DNA from 4 places in the Paenibacillus sp. J31R109 genome. Region 1 is predicted to be linked to each of the others. Evidence: riboswitches for the same ligand, from Rfam matches in the RefSeq annotation. Region 1 holds a riboswitch; each other region holds the start of a gene.
What was found. A riboswitch is a leader RNA that binds a small molecule or an ion and turns the genes downstream of it on or off. The one in region 1 is predicted to bind cyclic di-AMP.
Positions count from the first base shown of each region.

Region 2: another riboswitch for cyclic di-AMP. It lies ahead of AC58QT_RS25060 (APC family permease); the one in region 1 lies ahead of AC58QT_RS23630 (stalk domain-containing protein).
Region 3: another riboswitch for cyclic di-AMP. It lies ahead of AC58QT_RS10385 (hypothetical protein); the one in region 1 lies ahead of AC58QT_RS23630 (stalk domain-containing protein).
Region 4: another riboswitch for cyclic di-AMP. It lies ahead of AC58QT_RS05860 (CAP domain-containing protein); the one in region 1 lies ahead of AC58QT_RS23630 (stalk domain-containing protein).

Region 1 covers NZ_JCAUAR010000010.1:230,580-235,435, reverse strand. Annotated here, with positions in the region: gene moaA (GTP 3',8-cyclase MoaA) at 1-37, shown strand, start outside; gene AC58QT_RS23640 (molybdopterin molybdotransferase MoeA) at 68-1,336, shown strand; gene AC58QT_RS23635 (sporulation protein YjcZ) at 1,454-1,555, opposite strand; gene AC58QT_RS23630 (stalk domain-containing protein) at 1,716-2,507, opposite strand; cyclic di-AMP (ydaO/yuaA leader) riboswitch at 2,512-2,664, opposite strand; gene AC58QT_RS23625 (PspA/IM30 family protein) at 2,822-3,484, shown strand; gene AC58QT_RS23620 (hypothetical protein) at 3,653-3,793, shown strand; gene liaF (cell wall-active antibiotics response protein LiaF) at 3,778-4,440, shown strand; gene AC58QT_RS23610 (sensor histidine kinase) at 4,466-4,856, shown strand, end outside.
Region 2 covers NZ_JCAUAR010000012.1:78,366-83,221, forward strand. Annotated here, with positions in the region: partial or broken gene AC58QT_RS25050 (polysaccharide deacetylase family protein) at 1-712, opposite strand, end outside; gene AC58QT_RS25055 (YqkE family protein) at 709-969, opposite strand; gene AC58QT_RS25060 (APC family permease) at 1,015-2,850, opposite strand; cyclic di-AMP (ydaO/yuaA leader) riboswitch at 2,950-3,101, opposite strand; gene AC58QT_RS25065 (MFS transporter) at 3,560-4,856, shown strand, end outside.
Region 3 covers NZ_JCAUAR010000003.1:30,489-35,344, reverse strand. Annotated here, with positions in the region: gene AC58QT_RS10395 (tannase/feruloyl esterase family alpha/beta hydrolase) at 1-639, shown strand, start outside; gene AC58QT_RS10390 (hypothetical protein) at 692-1,174, opposite strand; cyclic di-AMP (ydaO/yuaA leader) riboswitch at 1,563-1,732, shown strand; gene AC58QT_RS10385 (hypothetical protein) at 1,847-2,311, shown strand; gene kdpB (potassium-transporting ATPase subunit KdpB) at 2,322-4,358, shown strand; gene AC58QT_RS10375 (sensor domain-containing protein) at 4,376-4,856, shown strand, end outside.
Region 4 covers NZ_JCAUAR010000002.1:60,625-65,480, forward strand. Annotated here, with positions in the region: gene AC58QT_RS05855 (SRPBCC family protein) at 1-158, opposite strand, end outside; gene AC58QT_RS05860 (CAP domain-containing protein) at 297-947, opposite strand; cyclic di-AMP (ydaO/yuaA leader) riboswitch at 954-1,087, opposite strand; gene AC58QT_RS05865 (hypothetical protein) at 1,199-1,660, opposite strand; gene AC58QT_RS05870 (hypothetical protein) at 1,647-2,444, opposite strand; gene AC58QT_RS05875 (hypothetical protein) at 2,441-2,965, opposite strand; gene AC58QT_RS05880 (hypothetical protein) at 2,952-3,305, opposite strand; gene AC58QT_RS05885 (SDR family oxidoreductase) at 3,528-4,439, opposite strand; gene AC58QT_RS05890 (DUF84 family protein) at 4,618-4,856, shown strand, end outside.

The DNA of each region.
Region 1 (4,856 bases):
ACCAACTAATCGCCGGATGTCACAGATCGGCGGATAGCGTAACGGGGTACAGGGGGCATGGAATCAAGTGAACAGTGAAATGAAGCTAAGGTTTGGCAGGAAAGTAATCTCTGTTGAGGAAGCGCGAGCCGAACTATATGCATACGTTATACCCACTGAGACGGAGACGGTCTCACTGCCCAAGTCCTTTGGCAGACGGTTGGCAAACGATATTTATGCCGACCATGCTGTTCCACATTTTCGCCGATCCGGTGTGGATGGTTATGCGGTTCGCTCCGAGGATATTACAACGGCGACGCAAGACTCACCGGCTGTCTTACAAGTTATTGAGCGGATTCCAAGCGGAACCATGCCCCAGCTTACGCTTCGAGAGGGAACGGCTGCACGTATCATGACGGGAGCGCCTGTGCCAGATGGTGCAGACGCGGTTGTCATGCTAGAGATGACTGACTCCTTGCAGGATGCATCTGTGGCATCTAGAGATGTCAAAGTAAGGATTAAGAAAAATGTGCAAGCAGGAAGCAACATTACGCCAATCGCTGGTGAGGTTGCACGTGGGGAGTTCGTGATTGCAGGTGGCGCACAGATTGGCCCAGGAGATGCTGCGATTCTGGCGACCTTCGGTTATTCTGAAGTTGTGGTGTACCGAAAGCCTAAGGTAGCGATATTCTCGACAGGTTCAGAACTGTTACAAGTCGAACAGGAGATGCAGCCAGGGAAAATACGTAACAGCAACAGCTACATGTTGGCTGCGCAAGTAGAGGCAGCGGGCGGATCAGCATGGATCATGCCAGCGCTTACGGATGATCCGGAAGAGGTGGAAGCCGCGCTTGCGGCGGTGCTGCCTGATGTTGATCTTATTTTGACTTCTGGTGGGGTCTCTGTAGGCGACTTCGACGTCCTCGTGGAGCTATTCGGTCGATTCGATGGTAAGCTATTGTTCAATAAGGTGGCGATGCGGCCAGGGACGCCAACAAGTGCGGCCTTATGGAAGGGCAAGTTACTGATCGCATTGTCTGGTAATCCAGGAGCATCCTTCGTAGGCTTCGAGCTATTTGCAAAGCCAATTATTAAGAAAATGTTAGGGAGTCAGTGCCCTGAGGCAAAAGCGTCTACTGCGTTTCTGGACGTGACTTATGATAAACCTTCTGCTTATCCCCGTTATATTCGGGGAACGTCACGTGTCGAGTCAGGAACCATCTGGGTGCGACCTGCGGGCATTGATAAGTCAAGTATCATGGTGTCGATCAAAGATGCAGATTGTTTGATTTGGTTGCCTCCTGGAGGACAAGGGTATCAGCGTGGTGATGGTGTGAGGATTTATACAACAAATTAACGTATGAACTTATATATTTATTGATAAATGAAAAAAAGCCCGCCGCTGAAGCTTCTAGGATAGAAGTTTCAGATGGCTGGGCTTTTTTGCAATCTAACGAATTAACGGAAGATAGTCCTAGTAGAATGTAGCAAGAATGATAACCAACAGTACATAAAGAACAAGAATTACACCTACGGAATTTCCGTATCCTGGCGTTCCACCAACTACAGCTGACATAGTATCCCCTCCGGTTTTGAATGCATATGGGTTAAACACTATATAACATATGTAGGGCGAATACCTGTTGATTGGACGAATGCCCTTATTACATCGGAACATTCACCTACCAAAAAGAGCTGCCCTTGTGTGATTCTCAAGGGGCAGCTCTTCCAAGCAATTAATTAGGAATTTGGTACACTTTAATTTTCTGAATGCCGAAGCTTTGCAAAGATTTTCGCGAGCCAGGGATAAAGATGTCCATTCGTTTTCCTTTAATGGCGCCACCGGTATCGGTTGCATAGACGTACATGCCGCCTTGCGGAAGACCATTAAACGAATAACCTTCAATATAAAGTTTGGTACCAAGTGGAATAACAGATGGATCAACAGCAACTGTGCCGACTGCAAGTGGATTACCCATGTAATCAAATGCGCCGTACCCACCGTTTTCAGAAGGATCTGATGAATAAGCTGTAGACTCAAAAACTTGATAATCCGGTGCATGTTGCCCGCCATCTTTACTCAGAATAGCTAGTTTACTGCTAGCATCCCAATGGACAGGTACACCTGTAGCTGTGGAAAGGAAACGAAGCGGTACATAAACCCGTCCATTTTGATACTGGGAAGGGCCATCCAATTCGACAGTTTCCTGATCAATGCTGGCTTCTTTTTGACCTGAAACCAAGGTAATCGTATGTTTGTCGTTATTTAGTGTTACTTCAATCTGATTTCCATCTTTTTTCCAATTCACTGTATAACCAAGCTTCTCGGTTACGAACCGGAGCGGGACTTGGGTAATTTCGTTGCCATCCAGAAATGGCTGCGCATCAGGGAAATGGATGAGGTCATCGTTGACTTGCACTTTCACTTCCATTGCAGCTGCTTGAGCTGAAAATGGGGAAAGAAAGCCTCCTGCCAGAACTGTTAGTGAAACAGCCAGGCTAGTTAACCCTTTGGTAAGCTTATTCAATTGGTAATCCTCCTTCATGAGCCTTCGAGGTTAGTTGACGGGTTCGGGAAGAAGGTTCTCCCTAGTCTGCTCCAAGCCGAAGCAAATATTCACCCCAAGTATTTCGTCCCCCGTACCAGTGCCTTTATTTACGCACTAGACTCGGCTTCAAATATTTTATCATCATCGATAGGCCTGAACAACGACCAAAATATGGTTGTACCGCTCTCATACTAGACTTAGGTCTAGGTTCAAAAACGGTCAATAGTCGGTTTTAGAACATCATTTATTAAGCTACGATAGGAGTATGATGAAGGATGAGGGGCGATTTGGATATGAATGATAAGAAACAGGAAATTGATCCTACTAATATATTTGACCGTATCGGCAAAATGGCTGAAACCGTCTGGCAAGAGACGATTGGCAAAACGAATCCAAGTACTGCGTATGCGGGGAACCATACGATCGTTCAATTAGAGGAGCGCTATGAAGATGCGCTTCAGGCGACGATTGCCTTGCGCAGCAACATTGCTCGCGCAGAAGAAATGGCGCAGCTCCGCGCCGAGCAGGCGGAGCTTGCCATGCGTGCCGGAGAAGAGGACCTCGCGCGGCTAGCTTTGCAAGAGAAGCTGCGCGAGGAAGCCGCAGCTGAGCACTACCGCGCGCAGTACGCGAGCAGCCAGGACTTGTGCCTGGCGCTCGCAGAGGAACTGCGCGGGCTGCGTGCGGGGCACGCAGCCGAGGATGTGCAGCCGCGCAGCGGGCTGCACAGCAAAGAAGCTCGCGACACATGGCGCGAGCTGGAGGTCGCCGGCCGCGAGCTGGGCCGGGAAGCGCTGCAGGGGCTCCGCGTGGCGGGCCGCCTGTCGAAGGAAACGCTGAAGGAAGCCGGGGGCAACCTTCAGCATGAACTGCGCGCGCTGCGTACCAAGCTGCAGCACGATTGGCAGCAGGAGCAGCGCGCTCGCGATGAGCGAGATCCGCATAACCGAAAATAGCGTTGGCGCTCGCTCTCGCAACTCGAAAAATTCGAGTTAGGGCAGAAGAAAGAGGCCACTTAGGCTCTGCAACTCGAAAAATTCGAGTTAGGGCAACAGTAAAGAGGCCACTTAGGCACTGCAACTCGAAAAATTCGAGTTAGGGCAGAAGAAAGAGGCCACGTGGGCATGACCTCCATGAAAGGCAAAGCCTTGCCCTATAAGGATTTGCATCTTGGAGGTCGTCCATTCTTATGGTATGCTAAGAATCGTATGAACGAAGACATGAAGCAGCAGCCAGAGGAGGTGCATCGATGGGAGAAGAAATGAAAAATAACCGCAGCCGAAATACAGCGCTTGTGCTGATTGCAGTCGGTGTTTTTTTGCTTCTAGATCATACCGTAGGCTTTTTTCCCATTGTGGCCGTAATCCTTATTTTGCTGGGCATTCACCGTGTTCGTTCACGCAAAGAGCGCAAGGGTTATGTGCTGATGGGGATTGGTGCCGTCATTTTATTTGGTGACCATCTCACAATTGTCATTTCCGTTGTGTTGATTTCACTAGGTTTATTTTTCATTCGATCTAAGCAGGCTCATAAGGATGATACGTATATACAAAAGCAAAAGATTGTCGATAGTGTTCGCCTTGGTCGAGAACCGTGGATTCTAAGGAATACGTCGACGTGGTATTTGGTGGGGGAAACGTATATGGATCTCTCGCTGGCCATTCTAGAACAAAAGGAAACGACAGTTATCCTCCAGGGCGTTGTAGGGGATATTGATATTAAGGTACCTGATGATATCGGGGTTTCCGTAACAGCTTCTGTCATGTTCGGTCAGCTTCATATCGCGGAAGAACGTGAAACAGGCGTAATGAACAAAGTGGTGTGGCAATCGGAGAATTATCAATATTGCGACCATCGAGTGAAACTCGTGCTCTCTTATATCGTAGGAGATATCAAGGTCAAAGTAGTGTAACTTTGTAGAGATCGGAGATCACCACGTGGACGGCTACAAACGACGTTTAACGAATATGATATGGCGCAGCATGGGGGAGTCCATCCTCTTTAGCTTCGCTATTTTCGGTGCTATGCTTTATTTTTTGAATTCAAGAGATTTAATCCAACCCTTTACGAATTGGCAGCAGGGCGTCAAGTTTTCGTTCATGGCGCTGTTGATTCTAGGTGTAATTGGCGCGGTTTTCGGATATTGGAACAGCTCAAAGGTGACACGCAGACTTGAACCGATGATGGAAACGATGATTTTATTGGAAAAAGGGACATTTGCCCGTGAAGGATTTCAACACGGGGAAGATGATGAGATCGGACGGTTGGGAGAACAACTAAGCCGTATCATGAAGCGATGGGAGGAGCAAGTGACCTCACTCCAACGGC
Region 2 (4,856 bases), on a different contig from region 1:
GGGGCCTTTTCCCCGTCAGCTTCTCGATTTGATCCGCATTATCATTCATTTCATGAATGACTTCTTTGACGTTCTTCGTACCCGCAATACCGTATGCTGGCTTGCCTGTTACGGATAAAGGGCGGTGCTCGGTGCCATGATTTTCAATCTCAAACAAGGGATTCGCGGCTAAAGATTGAAAGGTAGACGGATTCGCAGCGATCCATCTGGCATTGATGAATAACGTAGCTGGAATCTGCTCCTGAATCAGATACTGGATCAGCTTCTCATCGTAGCCACTGCCATCCTTCCCACCGCAGGCATCAAAGGTAAGGGCAATCACTTTGTCCTTCGTTTGTAAGCGTGTTCGGACACCAGGGACACGCTCTCCCCACTTCGTTGGGCTCGCTGAGGCATAACGGGCAAGCACGGTTTGTTCTACCGACGCGAAAGCTGGGACAGCTTCAGTATCTACCGTTTTAACCGTTGGACTATCGGATGAAGGATGGGATGAGGTCGTTGGGACAGTTGACGCGATAGGACTACTCACAGGTGTTGTTAATGTTGTGTTTGCCGTTGGTTCGGCTGTTAGCGATAGTGCCGGTGCCGGTGCCGGTACCGATGTCGAAGCAACCGCCGTTTCCACTTCCACAGCATGCCGCTCCACCTGACAACCTGCAAGCGCTAACATGGCACTCATAAAGAAAAGGAGGCACATCGTGCGCCCCCTCATTTATGTTTCCGCCAGTCTAATTTACTTTTCTCCAGCTGATAGGCAAAATCGTTCTCAAGACGCTTCTCTTCCGCCTTGCGTGCCGCCTCTACCTTGGCTCTCTCAGCGTCCTTCTTCGCTTGCTCTTCCGCTTTCATCGCGTCAGCCTGGGCTTTGAGTCCTTCTAGTATTTCCGGACGCAGCAGATCTTTCAGCGTTGCAGGTTTATCTTGCACGCTAGCCGCAGCTGGCGTCATTTTTGCTTTCTTTTTCACCATAATAAGGTCACCTCGCCTACAAGTTCTCCCTATTATTGTACACCTCTATTGATGTAAATGATACGGTACTGTTGCAACAACGATATCCTTATCGGCTTGAAGCTTCGAACGAATCCGCGCCGCAGACTGATTATGGAGCAGACGATGCCACCATTTCTTCGGCATGAATTGCGGAAGAATAACCATGATAGACTGCTTCTCAGACACATGCGTGTCGATGCGATCAATGAATTCGGCCAGCGGTTTCAGGATCGTTCTATATCGTGATTTGAACACAACGAGTCGAACGCCTGGATCCCAGATCTGCCACTTCTCCTGCATCGATTCTTCATCCTCATCCGAGAAGGACACATAGAACGCAATAACATTAGGAGAAAGCGATTTGGCATAGTTCAGAGATTGCTCAACCGCTTTGTGAATCCCAGCCACAGGTACGATAATGACGGGCTCTTTGGTACACACACGGTCCTGTGTGATATCAATACGCAGTTGCTTGGCTACATCATCATAATGGTGACTGATCTTCGTAATGAGCCATAGTAAGATCGGCGTCACAACGATAACGATCCAAGCGCCTTCGCTGAATTTGGTGATACAGAAAATAACAAGAACTGCCAGAGACACAATGCCGCCTAGACCATTAATAATTAATTTGCCAATCCAACCGGAGACGCGCTCTCTCAGCCATTTGCGAACCAAACCGCTTTGAGCCAAGGTAAAGGATAAAAATACGCCAATTGCATAAAGCGGAATAAGTGCATCGGTTTTACCTTTGAAACCAATCAGAAGCAGACTCGCCAATACGCCCAGCGTAATGATGCCATAATGATAGGAAAGACGATCCCCACGGAAAGAGAACATGCGCGGGAAGTTTTTGTCCTGAGCCATGATCGACGCCAAGATCGGGAAGCCATTAAAGCTCGTATTCGCTGCAAGCACTAGAATGAGCATCGTTGCGATTTGAGTCGCATAATACATCGTGCCACGGCCAAAAGCTTGCTCCGTCACCATCGATAGGACCGATGTATGACCATTCGGGTCAGGTGCAATCCCATACCCTAAAGCAATCAGCGTTACACCACCGAAGACGATCGCCAACAGGCCACCTAAGGAGAGCAGTGTGCGTTGGGCATTTTTGACGGAAGGTGTTCTGAAATGGGGCACCGCATCCGAAATCGCTTCGATCCCTGTGACTGCAGAGCAACCAGAAGAGAACGCCTTAAGAATAACGAATAAAGTCAATGAGCTCGTTGCTGCGCTGGGTACGAATTCGATAGCGTGTGTGTTCAGCGAACCCGTGAGCAAATCGAAAATACCTTTTCCAACTAACAACAGGATACATAGGATGAAAAAATAAGTAGGTATGGCGAATACCGTGCCTGACTCAGAAGTACCTCGCAAATTTAGCCACACCATGATCCAAACCAGCAGGATGGTAAGCGGAACAATGTACGGTACGGCAGATGGGAATGCAGACGTAATCGCCTGGACGCCAGCCGAGATCGACACAGCAACGGTCAGGGTATAGTCAATCAGCAAGGAGACTCCTGTAAGTCGACCCCATACCATCCCTAAATTCTCTTTCGTAACCATATAGGCGCCGCCACCCATAGGATAAGCTTCAATCACTTGTCTGTAGCTCAACACTAGCAGAAGTATTAAAGCAATGATGGAAATCGCAATCGGCAAGGAGAAGGCAAATGCAGCTACACCAACTGTTGCAAGCTCTAACAGAATTTGCTCTGTCCCGTATGATACGGAAGATAAGGCATCGGAAGACAGGATGGGAAGTCCTTTCCAGACAGGCATTTTCTCCGACTCAATCTCACTCGACTTTAGCGGCTTACCAAACACAATTTTTTTCAATGATTCACTTGTCATTTCGCGATTGTTCCTCCAATAAAACGAATATCACGCACCACACTTGAAAAATGGACGCAAAAAAACACAAGGAATGACCTTGTGTTTTAAACACATGTTCTCCTTTCTCACGATCGCTTACGAGGTTAGCTGCCGGGTTCGGGCCGCGAGAAATCTGCCCTAAAAGGTACTTGGTATTCGTACCTCTACTCACCCCATGATACTTTTGGTTCCCCCGCTTTTCTTAACAGAAAATTAAGCGAAATATTCAACTGTTCTGGTACGTGTTGAATACTACTCTCTTCTACTCACATAGTAAAGGATGGAAAAAACGTAAAAAGCCCCCTCCCACCTCTTGTATAACGCAATAATTCGCTTACAATTACATGATTCTTTGATTTTCTTCCATTATCGTACGTAATCGGGGTATTTGATGAAAAGAAGTGGCTTGTATCCTTCAGAGGTTGTTCCATTCATTCCATCGTCCCTTCAAAAGGAGGAATTTCGGGGAAGGACACCTCTTAGGTGCCCGGAATGAGTCGTGAATAACTGGAAAAACTATGATAAGGTGTCCCATTATATTCCCCACTCATCTTTTTTGTATAGTAATACGATTATTTGGATAAATATACAACATTACAATGGTCATATACTTAAATTCATTGACACACCCTAACCCTCATGCTAAACTGTCACAAATAAAATTATAGTTCAGATCGGATGGTGTACCATGTCAGACAACGCAAACTCTTCAGCACAAGGAACAACGCATGCGCAACCTGAGATGCCAGGTCGTTTACGAGAAACGCCGGTATCGTGGTTGCTCTGTTTTACCATTGTACTGGTGATCATGAATACGATGATGTTCAACCTGGCACTTCCCAAAATCTCAGTGCAATTCGAGCTCAGCCCCTCGACAGCATCGTGGATTGTCACGGGATATTCCATCATTTTCGCCATTGCATCGATTACCTACAGCCGCTTGTCCGACTTCGTGCCGATTCGCAAACTCTATGTCATTGCTCTGCTTTCACTAGGCGGCGCTTCCGTCTTAGGACTGTTCACGAACAGCTTCGGATTGTTGCTGCTTACAAGGCTGATTCAAGCATCTGGCGCAGGCGCGATCCCATCGCTGGGCATCGTTCTCGTCACCCGTTACATCCCCTTGTCTCGCAGAGGCAGAGCGATGTCGCTCATCTTATCCGCGGCCTCACTCGGCTTAGGGCTCGGCCCCGTCGCAGGCGGTTCTATCGTTCAGTATTTGGGCTGGCACTTCCTGTTCGTGATTACCGGGATTACGCTTCTGCTTATCCCTATATTTTTAATCTTGCTCCCAAAAGAAAAAGCAGAAAGCGGCTCGTTCGATTTCATCGGTGCGCTGCTCCTTGGCGTTGGAACGACTGGGCTATTGCTCTTCTTAACGTCCAAGAGCATCGTTGCCCTCTTAGTAGGTATACTCGCGATTGCCCTATTCGCTCTGCGCATTCGTATGGCGTCGCAGCCATTCGTTCTGCCCGCGCTATTCAGCGACAGACCTTATATGGCGCTTAGCGCGATCGGCGTTTTTTCCTACATGATTAGCTTCGGCTTCCTGTTCCTTGCGCCACAGATGCTCGCTCGTGTATTCGGTTTAGCTCCGCTTACCTCAGGACTATTGCTTTTCCCAGGAGCACTCCTAGCCATGCTGGTGTCGAATCGTGTTGGACGTATCATTGACCGTTATGGTAACTCAGCACTACTTCGTTACGTGCCATGGTTGATGTTACTCTCTACCGTGCTATTGGCCCTGACAGCCAGCTACTCTTACTACTGGATTGCTGCACTCTACATCTTGGTCAGCATCAGCTTCACGACACTCTCCAGCGCAGTATCCAATGAGCTCTCCCGGCAATTGCCGAAGGAACGCATCGGCTCCGGCATGGGCTTATTCCAATTGCTGCAATTTTTCAGCGGCGCATTCGCCGTGGCGCTCTCGGGGAGCGCGCTCGTTTGGCAGAAATCGCTGCCGCTTGAACGTGCTTTCGATA
Region 3 (4,856 bases), on a different contig from region 1:
CTTCAACAAGATCCCGAGCGCTTGCCCTCATCGCTGCTTTATATGTTTCGTTGGGTGTTCGGTGCAGAATTTGATTATAGGACATTTGATTTTGACCACGACTTGGATGTATTAAATGAAAGATTGGCTCCGCTTCTAAATGCAAATAATCCTGATTTAAGTGCGATGAAAGCACTAGGCGGGAAAATAGTGATGTACACAGGGTTGTCAGACCCACTTGTTCCGTATCAAGATGCGCTTCACTATTACGAACGGGTTATGGAAGCTCAGGGTGGATTAGCTCAAACGCAAGATTTTTTTCGGTTTTTTCTTGTCCCGGGAATGGGACACTGTGGAGGCGGTCCGGGGTTGAACGATATTGGTCTTGGCGGTGCCCAAAGTGATCAGCTAGATAGCGAACATGATATGTTAAACGCACTCGTTGCTTGGGTGGAACATGGAAACGCACCAGAGAAATTAATCGCAACGGCGTTCAAGGATAGTTTTGCTCCGAATGGGATCAGCTTTCAGAGACCTGTTTTCCCTTATCCGAAGTTTCCCGAATACGTGGGTGGAGATCCGAATTTGCCAACTAGTTATCAAGGTATTGATCATGAACGGGGTGGCGTTCTGGTACCTGCGGAACGATATCTTGTTTAACTATGGTGCCATATCACTTAAAGAAATAGAACACAAAGCCGAAATTCCTCCCTTAGAGGAACTTCGGCTTTGTGTTTTTCATTGAGATTTCCATCTGATGCTCTTCACGCACGCGCTGCATAAACACTTGAAGCTCTTCCTTGGTTTCACAAACGGCTGCATGTTCTAACCAAACAAAGAATTTCTTCTTCAGAATGGCTGAAACATGAAGGGGGTAGGTGTCACGGGATTTAATGATATATAACCCTGGAGAAACCTCATTCCAAGGTGAATTGAAAATAGTGCGAAGGGATAAGCGAGTGCGATGCTCCCAATCTTGTTTTTTCTGCTTGTTTCTAATAGATTGGTACATTCTCATAATCAGTTGATGATCGGATATTTCGGTCCATGTTGAGAATCCTGACAGGGTGGCATCTTGTGTAATTTCGGACCTTTCTTTAGAAAACCAGTAACCAACAATAATGGGAAAATGATTTTCTTCTTCAAGCCATAAGACACCAAACCATTCGTAATGCAAATCAATTGGATTTAACAAATGAGGGGCTATCCCTAAATAATAATGGGGGGAGGAAGTCATGACATTTCTCCTTTTGACTTAATCTCAAAGTCGGTTGTAAGCGAATATGTCATAATTGTAACGTTGAACCGGGTAAAAATGGGGTAAAGAATGGCTAGCAAACGTATAAAAATTGAATAAAAACAAACCTGGCGACTTTATCAAAGTCGGTTTGCCACTAGCCTAATTATTGTGAAAGTAGGCAAAAACGAAAGAAAACCGAAGCATTTCTATCGATAATGCAAATGATTTCTAATTGGACGCGCTTTCATAAGCGCTGAATGCCACAGATTGCGAAATAAGTGTCTCCAACGCATTTTACATTTATGAGCAATCGGCGTAACATTCGATTCAACAACAACAGATGTGAAGCAAAACGCTGAGTTTCCGCAAGGAAAACGGGGGAACCAACCGAAGCCGATCGGAGATAGAATCGGTTTCTCGGGGTGAATCTAAAGCAGGCATAGCTTGCCAAAGTAGGGCACTTCCAAGCCCGAATCCGACAGCTAACCTCGTAAGCGAATTGGGAGAGAACTACCTTCTTTTCGAGTCTTCCTTAGCGCGCTTATGCGACTTTGAAGCCCGAGAGTAGAGTTTCTCTGCTCTTTGGCTTCTTTTTGTTGTTCACAATTTGAGGAGAGTGAATCTATTATGTATCCCGAACCCCTGACTCTAGTAAGAGAATCCGATGAATGTACGCAAGCATGTAGAATTACCCGTATTGAATGTTTTCAATTCGATTGTGAATTATCCGATAAGCTGCAGCCCGAACATGGTGATGACTGTCATTGCGGTTTACTGACGATTTCAACGAATCTTGGAACATGCGGTTTAGGGCAATTCGTAATTCCATGTGGCAATCTAAAGGGAGATTTTGTACAATGGGCAACTGTTTTTCAGAAACTCAAAGGACTGAACCTGACAGATGGCATACAGTACGCTCATCAGAGACAAGAGGCATGGGGAGAAGTACGCACACATTTAATCAAATCAGCACTAAGTGATCTGTCCAAAAAGCTTGAACATGCATCTCGCGCATATCAGAAAGAAGATTTGAGTTTTCTAAGTGATCGCAATTATTTATTTGAGCATTCTGGGGCGTATATCTCTTTCTAGGGTGGTTTTCATGAATCAAAGATGGCAGCAATCTTTTCATTCAAAAGTGGTCATTAGAGCCATATATGATAGTGTACTGAAATTAAATCCAAGATTAATGATCAGAAATCCCGTGCTTTTCGTGTTGGAAACGGCCACTTTTGTTATTGGTTTATTGCTGCTGTTTCCGCATTATTTTCATACCGAGACACAGATCAGATATAACCTCACTGTATTTATTATTTTATTAATTACGATTTTATTTGCGAATTTGGCTGAAGCGTTGGCTGAAGGAAGAGGGAAGGCACACGCGGACAGCTTAATTAAAACCAGAAAGGAATTAAAGGCCAAGCTGCTATCGAAAGATGGCAGCATAAAGGTCGTTGCCGGAAACGAATTACGCAAAGGTGACCGTGTATTGGTTGAAATGGGTGATTTGATTCCGGGTGATGGCATGATTGTGGAAGGCATTGCAGCCATTGATGAATCTTCCGTTAATGGTGAATCGGCTTTCGTTATTAAAGAAGCGAACAGTGATAAGAATTCAGTAATTGGTGGTACCCTCGTGACCAGCGATTGGATTCAGGTGGAAATTACCGTTGACCCCGGGCATTCCTTTTTGGATCGGATGGTTCAAATGGTGGAAGGAGCGAGACGGCAGAAATCACCGAATGAAATCGCACTGACGACCCTACTTACGGTACTAACTCTCATCTTCTTAATTGTCGTCGTAACGTTGTATCCATTAGCCAAATTTGTCGGCGTACAATTGGAAGTGTCAACGTTAATTGTACTACTCGTGTGCTTGATTCCTACGACCATTGGGGGACTTCTATCCGCCATAGGCATTTCAGGGATTGACCGTGTCACGCGGATTAACATTTTGGCGAAATCAGGGAAGGCTGTTGAGGCAGCTGGTGATATTCATACTGTTATTCTAGATAAAACAGGTACGATCACCTTCGGTAACCGAATGGCAGCAGCATTCTATCCCGCAGCAGGTGTATCCTCCGAGGAGCTCATGGAAGCTGCGGTTCTTACTTCGTTGTTTGATGACACCCAGGAAGGACGGTCCATCGTGGAGCTCGCTAAGCAACATCACATGACAAGTAAGCTCAGAGCTTATAAGGGCGAAGTCATTGCTTTTACAGCAGAAGAGCGAATGAGCGGGTTAAACCTGAATGGCTGCTTTTTCCGAAAAGGGGCAGTTAGTGCCATCTGCAGTTATATCACAGTAAGGGGTGGATTTATCCCTGAGGAGATAAAGGAGCAAAGCGATTTTATTGCCAGAGAAGGCGGGACGCCTCTAGCTGTGAGCAAGGATAATCATATTCTTGGGCTTATTTACTTGAAGGATACGATTAAACCTGGCATTCGGGAACGAATGGAATCGCTGCATCAAATGGGGATTAGAACCATCATGTGTACAGGGGATAACCCGCTAACTGCCGCGACGATTGCGAATGAAGTTGGCGTTGATGCTTATTATGCTGAGAGTAAACCGGAGGATAAATTGCGGATTGTTCGTGCAGAGCAAAGCGAAGGAAAGCTCGTCGCGATGACGGGGGATGGGGTCAACGATGCTCCTGCTCTAGCTCAGGCGGACGTAGGCATTGCCATGAGCAGCGGAACACTAGTCGCTAAAGAGGCAGCCAATATGGTTGATTACGATTCGGATCCCACGAAAATTCTAGATGTGATTTCCATAGGCAAGCAGCTACTTATTACACGCGGTGCCGTGACCACATTTAGCATTGCCAATGATTTTTCTAAATACTTTGCCATTATACCTGCCATGTTTGCGAGCAATCTGCCGGAGCTGCAGGTATTTAATATTATGAATTTGCATTCTCCAACATCTGCCGTGCTTTCAGCCTTGATATTTAACGCGGTTATCATCCCTCTGTTAATTCCTGTCGCATTAAAAGGGGTTACTTACAAGCCGATGAGTGCAAACCAATTGTTAAGCCGGAATTTAACGGTATTCGGGTTAGGTGGTATTATTTTTCCCTTCATTGGGATTAAGCTCATTGATTATTTCCTGCATATGCTTGCTGAACATCTATAGAACAGGGGTACATAAGTATGGATAAGCTGCTAGACATTAGAAAAAAAGCAGAAGGAAGAAAAATTTCATTTCGTATTGTTTCCATGTATATGCTACTCGCTTGTATGCTGCAATTAGCTTTCAAGCTAGGTGTTCCCTATCTATTCGTCAGTACGTTAATGATAGCGACGGCATGCTTGCTGTATCACATGATTCAGCGAGATATGGTGAAAGTGAATCAGATGGAGGCATCGCAGTTGTTGCGAGAGGAAGAGAAGATTCGCTCAACCTTAGAGAGCATGCAGGACGGCTATTATGAAATAGATATGATCGGAAATTTTACTTTTGGTAATCAGTCTCTGGTAGAGCTTCTCGGTAAAAAAGATAAAAATGAGTTGAAAAGATGTCAAATTGCTGATTTTATGGGGGCAGATGATGCGAAAAATCTAAAACAAACGTATCAATGGGCAGCCCATTCGGGTATAGCTGTCAATTGTGTGGAGTGGGAGGTTATTCGAG
Region 4 (4,856 bases), on a different contig from region 1:
GTTTCCCCTCCGCTTATCAGACCCCTAGTTGTTCCGGCGATCGCTCTTTCCTTGGTATGAGGCCAAACGGTTTGTGTATGGATATCTATATTGCTTGCCATATCAAAACAAATGTCAATTGGTGCTTCAATCTCGATTTCTGTAACTATTTTTATCATGATGTTCTCCTCATGTTTCCTTCGAATTTCCTTGCTCGGTTCTCGTCGGTTCCCAATTCGACACGCATCACTTATCTCCTTTTCCAAGCAAAACTTCATACGAAAAAACAGCCCCCCAAAGGAAGGCTGCCTCACTTATTAGTTACTTATGAATTCCTGTACCCACTCACCATTATAATAGGCAACGCCAATTTGCGTGAAGTTGGGGCTTAATATATTTTGACGGTGACCAGCGCTGTTCATCCATGCTGTCATAACGGCTTGAGGTGTTTGCTGACCTTTTGCAATGTTTTCACCTGCATAGGAATAGCTAATGCCATAGGAGCTCATCATATCAAAAGGAGAACCGTAGGTTGGCGAGTTATGATCGAAGTATCCTTTGTTGTACATGTCTTTCGCTTTATCCAACGCCATCGCGGTAAGTGCGGTGTTACTGGTTAATGGCTTCAGTCCAGCTTTAGTCCGCTCTTGGTTAACTAAGTTAACAACTTGACTAGCGAACGTAGTTTGCGCAGGTGCAGGTGTGACAGCTGGTTTGGCCGCAACATTCGTACTCGTCTTTCCTGGGATGTTGAGCTTCATCCCCGACCAAATGACATTGGGATTAGCAACCTGAGGATTGGCTTTAATAAGTTCAGTTAGACTAACGCCATATTGCTTAGATATTAACCACATGGTATCGTTACCGGACACCGTATGTGTTGCCGTTGCAGCCCCTGCTGCGTTCGCCCCCATAAGGACACTCAAACCTAGTGCACCAGTAATGACAAACTTTTTATAACTTTTCATGCAAAAACCTCTCCTTTTTGCGGCCTGCGAGGTTAGCTGTCGGATTCGGATCAAAGAGTAATCACCCGGCCGCACGTTGGCGGCTTCACCCCAAAGATTGGTTCCCCCGTGCTTCAAAAAAGCTTCGGCCTTCTAAGTTTTGGATCCAAAATGGATCTAACCGATTGTATCATGTGATTATCCTTAAAACATGACTCAAATTTTTCCATTTCAGCACACAAAAAGTTTCCGCTCTATTATTTCTGCCATAATTAACTATAAATCTTGCCCACTGACAAAGCCTGATATTCCCACAATACATGCTGTACCTCTTGAAGTCGTCCCTCATGGCATTGAATGATTATTGCAAGCTCGGGTAGGCGTTCTTTCTTTCGAATGGTATGTTTTAGCACCTTGGTTTGAATCACTCTTGTTATAATAAAACCTAATAGAAACCCGCAAATAGCGGAAATAACGCCCCAAATAATCGGTCCCCAGTACAGAATGAAGCCGAAGCTTATCCCCAAAACCGTTGCACCCGTCGATGTTGCCATGCCAACCTCAAAAGCTAATGTTTTTTTATTTGGATTCGAATTGTAATTACGATCAGAGGTCTCACGGTAATTGTCCATCATCACGGTCATCATTTCTTGACGAGATAGCCCCAACTTCTCCAGAACTGCTAGCGCTTCCTCCACCTCGATCGAATGCTCAAATGTACTAATGATCAACATGTGGGTCATTCTCCTTTTCAAACAGGTGTAATGAGAAATGAGGATACGACTCTGTCAGAAATTGCTTCTGTTCTATTCGGAATAAGCGATTATGCTCAACAGCCGTCATATAAGCATCATACATGGCGCCGCAGATGACGGATGGCATAAACAAAAGCCAATGGGGGTCTAAAAGCGATGTCGATTGCGATACCCTGCCTAATATTAAATAAAGCAAAGCTTCATGTGATCGTGACATTGTCATATAAATAAACCACCACATGACACCGTAGAAGCCTAAGGCTAATCGGTTGTTATAAAGCTGTCCAAGCCCTGGGAAAATAAAAGAACTGAATAGCGCTGCACCAGGTCTTTTGATACTTATATTCGAAATCGTCCACGGCTTCATCAAATTTGAAGTGATCCGTGCTCCTTCCAATCTCGCTAGGTGATACTGTTTGTTCGCATCTATCGCCTTGATATAACTATCCCATATTGCAAACAGATATACGATCGCATACGCAAATGCCCATCTTGGTTCGATGACTTGAGCAGCCAACTCGAATTGTCCACTGAACGAATAGTAAATAGCTTCATTAATTCGAGCAAGCGTATTGATGGCAACTTCCCATGCAGATAGCAGAAATCCTCGAATAAACTGATGAAGCAAGAAATGTCCGAATCCTGGAAAAGAGGCAGACCACCAGGCAATGATCCTGGGATCCTGCCATCTCAGACTACTTAATCCATCTTGACTTAATAAGGCTTGCTGCCTACGGGGTGATTGTGCGTGTCGCGAACTCAATTTCGATACATTCTCCTTATCGATTGACTTTTCTGTTCAATCCAATGCTTTTTCAGTCTCGTAAATAAGAGAACAGTCAAGGTCTGTACAACAAGGTAAATGCAGAAAGAGTAGCTCAGTTTCCAATGATTATACTGGAACACATCGAAATACACATTTAAGGCTTCAAACGCTGTTCCAATCAAGGATGATACGAGGATGTAGAGCGGAATCAGAAGCCCTTTGATACGGAACTTGTTGTAGTAGTAGGCAAATAGATAGCCAAAAACCGGATAAAGGCTCCATGTTAAAAGATCTGCTAAGTCAAAATAGGGAAAAATATTCGCGTTATAGAAATCAAATGGTTTTACCCCGATGACCGTATCTAATCCTGTTGCAGATTCAATGCTAAAAAGCATCATGAGAAGGCTAATGGATCTAGGCATCATTCTCGGCAATAGCCACACAAAACCATAACCGAGCACGAGGCAAATCATTGTGAAAATGGTATTTCGTTGAAACAAAACGTCAAGATGACTCATAAGGTATGCCATCCTTCCGCATAATCGCACGAAAAATGAGCAGTCCTATTCCAGTTGCAATAAGCAATAAGAGGCTTTCCAAATAGGACCACTCTAATTTCCACATATCTGAGTATTGAATAATCTCCAACCGATGTAACCATATCTTCAACAACATAAGAACGAGTGAATAAAAGATAACCGTTCCTAACTTGTACAACAATCCATGCTTCGTCACCCATCGCTCCATAGCCCAAATCACAATCATAGGAGTGAAGATCTGTTGGTAGACAAGACGTAAGAAGATATCCCCATAGTGTAGTGAAGGAACGATGTAAGAATAATTAAGTGAGACTATCATAAAGTAGGCATCATTCATAAAAACCGTAAGGAGCCAAATGAAGATAAGTTCAAATAAATGCAGGCGTCTCTTTGTTATGAAAAATGTGATTACCAGTAAAATGTAACATGTAATTAATACAATTTCCCCCATTGACGCAACACCTAGATTCCCTTCAAATTGCATTGTTTTTAACAAATATGCCCAATTCGTCTCTTTTTTAATACGGTTTCAAATAAGTGCTTAGCGATACCCCTCAGCATCAGCAGGCTTCCCTGCTTCCTGCACCTCAACAAGGTAGCGCCAGCAATCTGGCTGTGAGCCGTCCACATCTTTAAAGCCGTACACTTGTGAAATACTGCCGCTTGACATCGAGTGACCATTCCATCGAGCAACTTCCGGATCTCCAGCTAATGCGGCAATCGCACGTCCTACAAAGCGCGGCGATTCCGAGATGATGAAATGTGGTTCCTTCTCTGTCGCGTCACGCCAATTTGCTTCCGTAACCTCGAAGTGCTCCAACATAATTTCCGAACGCATCCAACCAGGGGTCACTGCAATAGCCGTGCAGCCGTGCGGCGCCAATTCGTGGGATAGCGACTTCGCCATGCGAATGACAGAGGATTTGGCTAGATCATAGAAGAGCGATAACCGGTAGTTGGTATCGTTGTACTCTGCTGTACCGTCCGTTATTTCAATCACAAGTCCATTCTTGTTGCGAACTAGCAAAGCTAGTGCAAAATGACTCGTAATAATGTGCGTATCAATCGCTAGCCGAAGCATACGAAATCCTTTATCCAATGAATGCTCCCACACAGGTACATTCCACTCCGTCAAGTATTCAGACCCCCACACATCGTTGACCAGGATGTCTAGTCGCCCTTGTTCGCTCTCGATGCGGGCAATAAGCGCCTGAACTTGATCCCGATCCAGATGATCCACTTGAACCGCTATCCCTACTCCACCTGCATCATTTACTAATTCAGCTGTTTCTTCAATGGTTTCAGGTCGATTGTATTCAGAACGTTGCGCACGTGTCGTGCGGCCCGTCACATAGACAGTGGCCCCTGCAGCCCCTAATTCTATCGCTATTCCTCTTCCTGCTCCGCGTGTAGCTCCTGCCACTAAGGCAACTTTCCCTTGTAAATTTTTCATGATTTAATACTCCTCTCACTTATTCTCTGACACGATTAGTTCCCAATTGTCCTCATACTGTTATACCATACTTTCTCCATTGCCAACCTACTCCCTACTCAACCTGTTAATCAAAACATGATATACTAATCCACAAATAATAAACTTCATTCGCAATGGATGACTAGGAGTGATTTGAATGTTCGCTAAAGAATTCATAATTGCTTTGGGCACACACAACCAAGCGAAAAGAGCTGCCGTTGTGCTAGCTTCTGGAATCGAACCTATCTGCCATGCGGTCCCTTCCGGGGTAGCTAACCAGCCTCTTTCCGAAAGCGAGACCATTATCGGTGCCATTAATCGTGCAAAAAATGTGCTTGCAGCTGAACCACAAGCAGACATAGGACTTGGTCTAGAAGGTGGACTTACCTATGATGA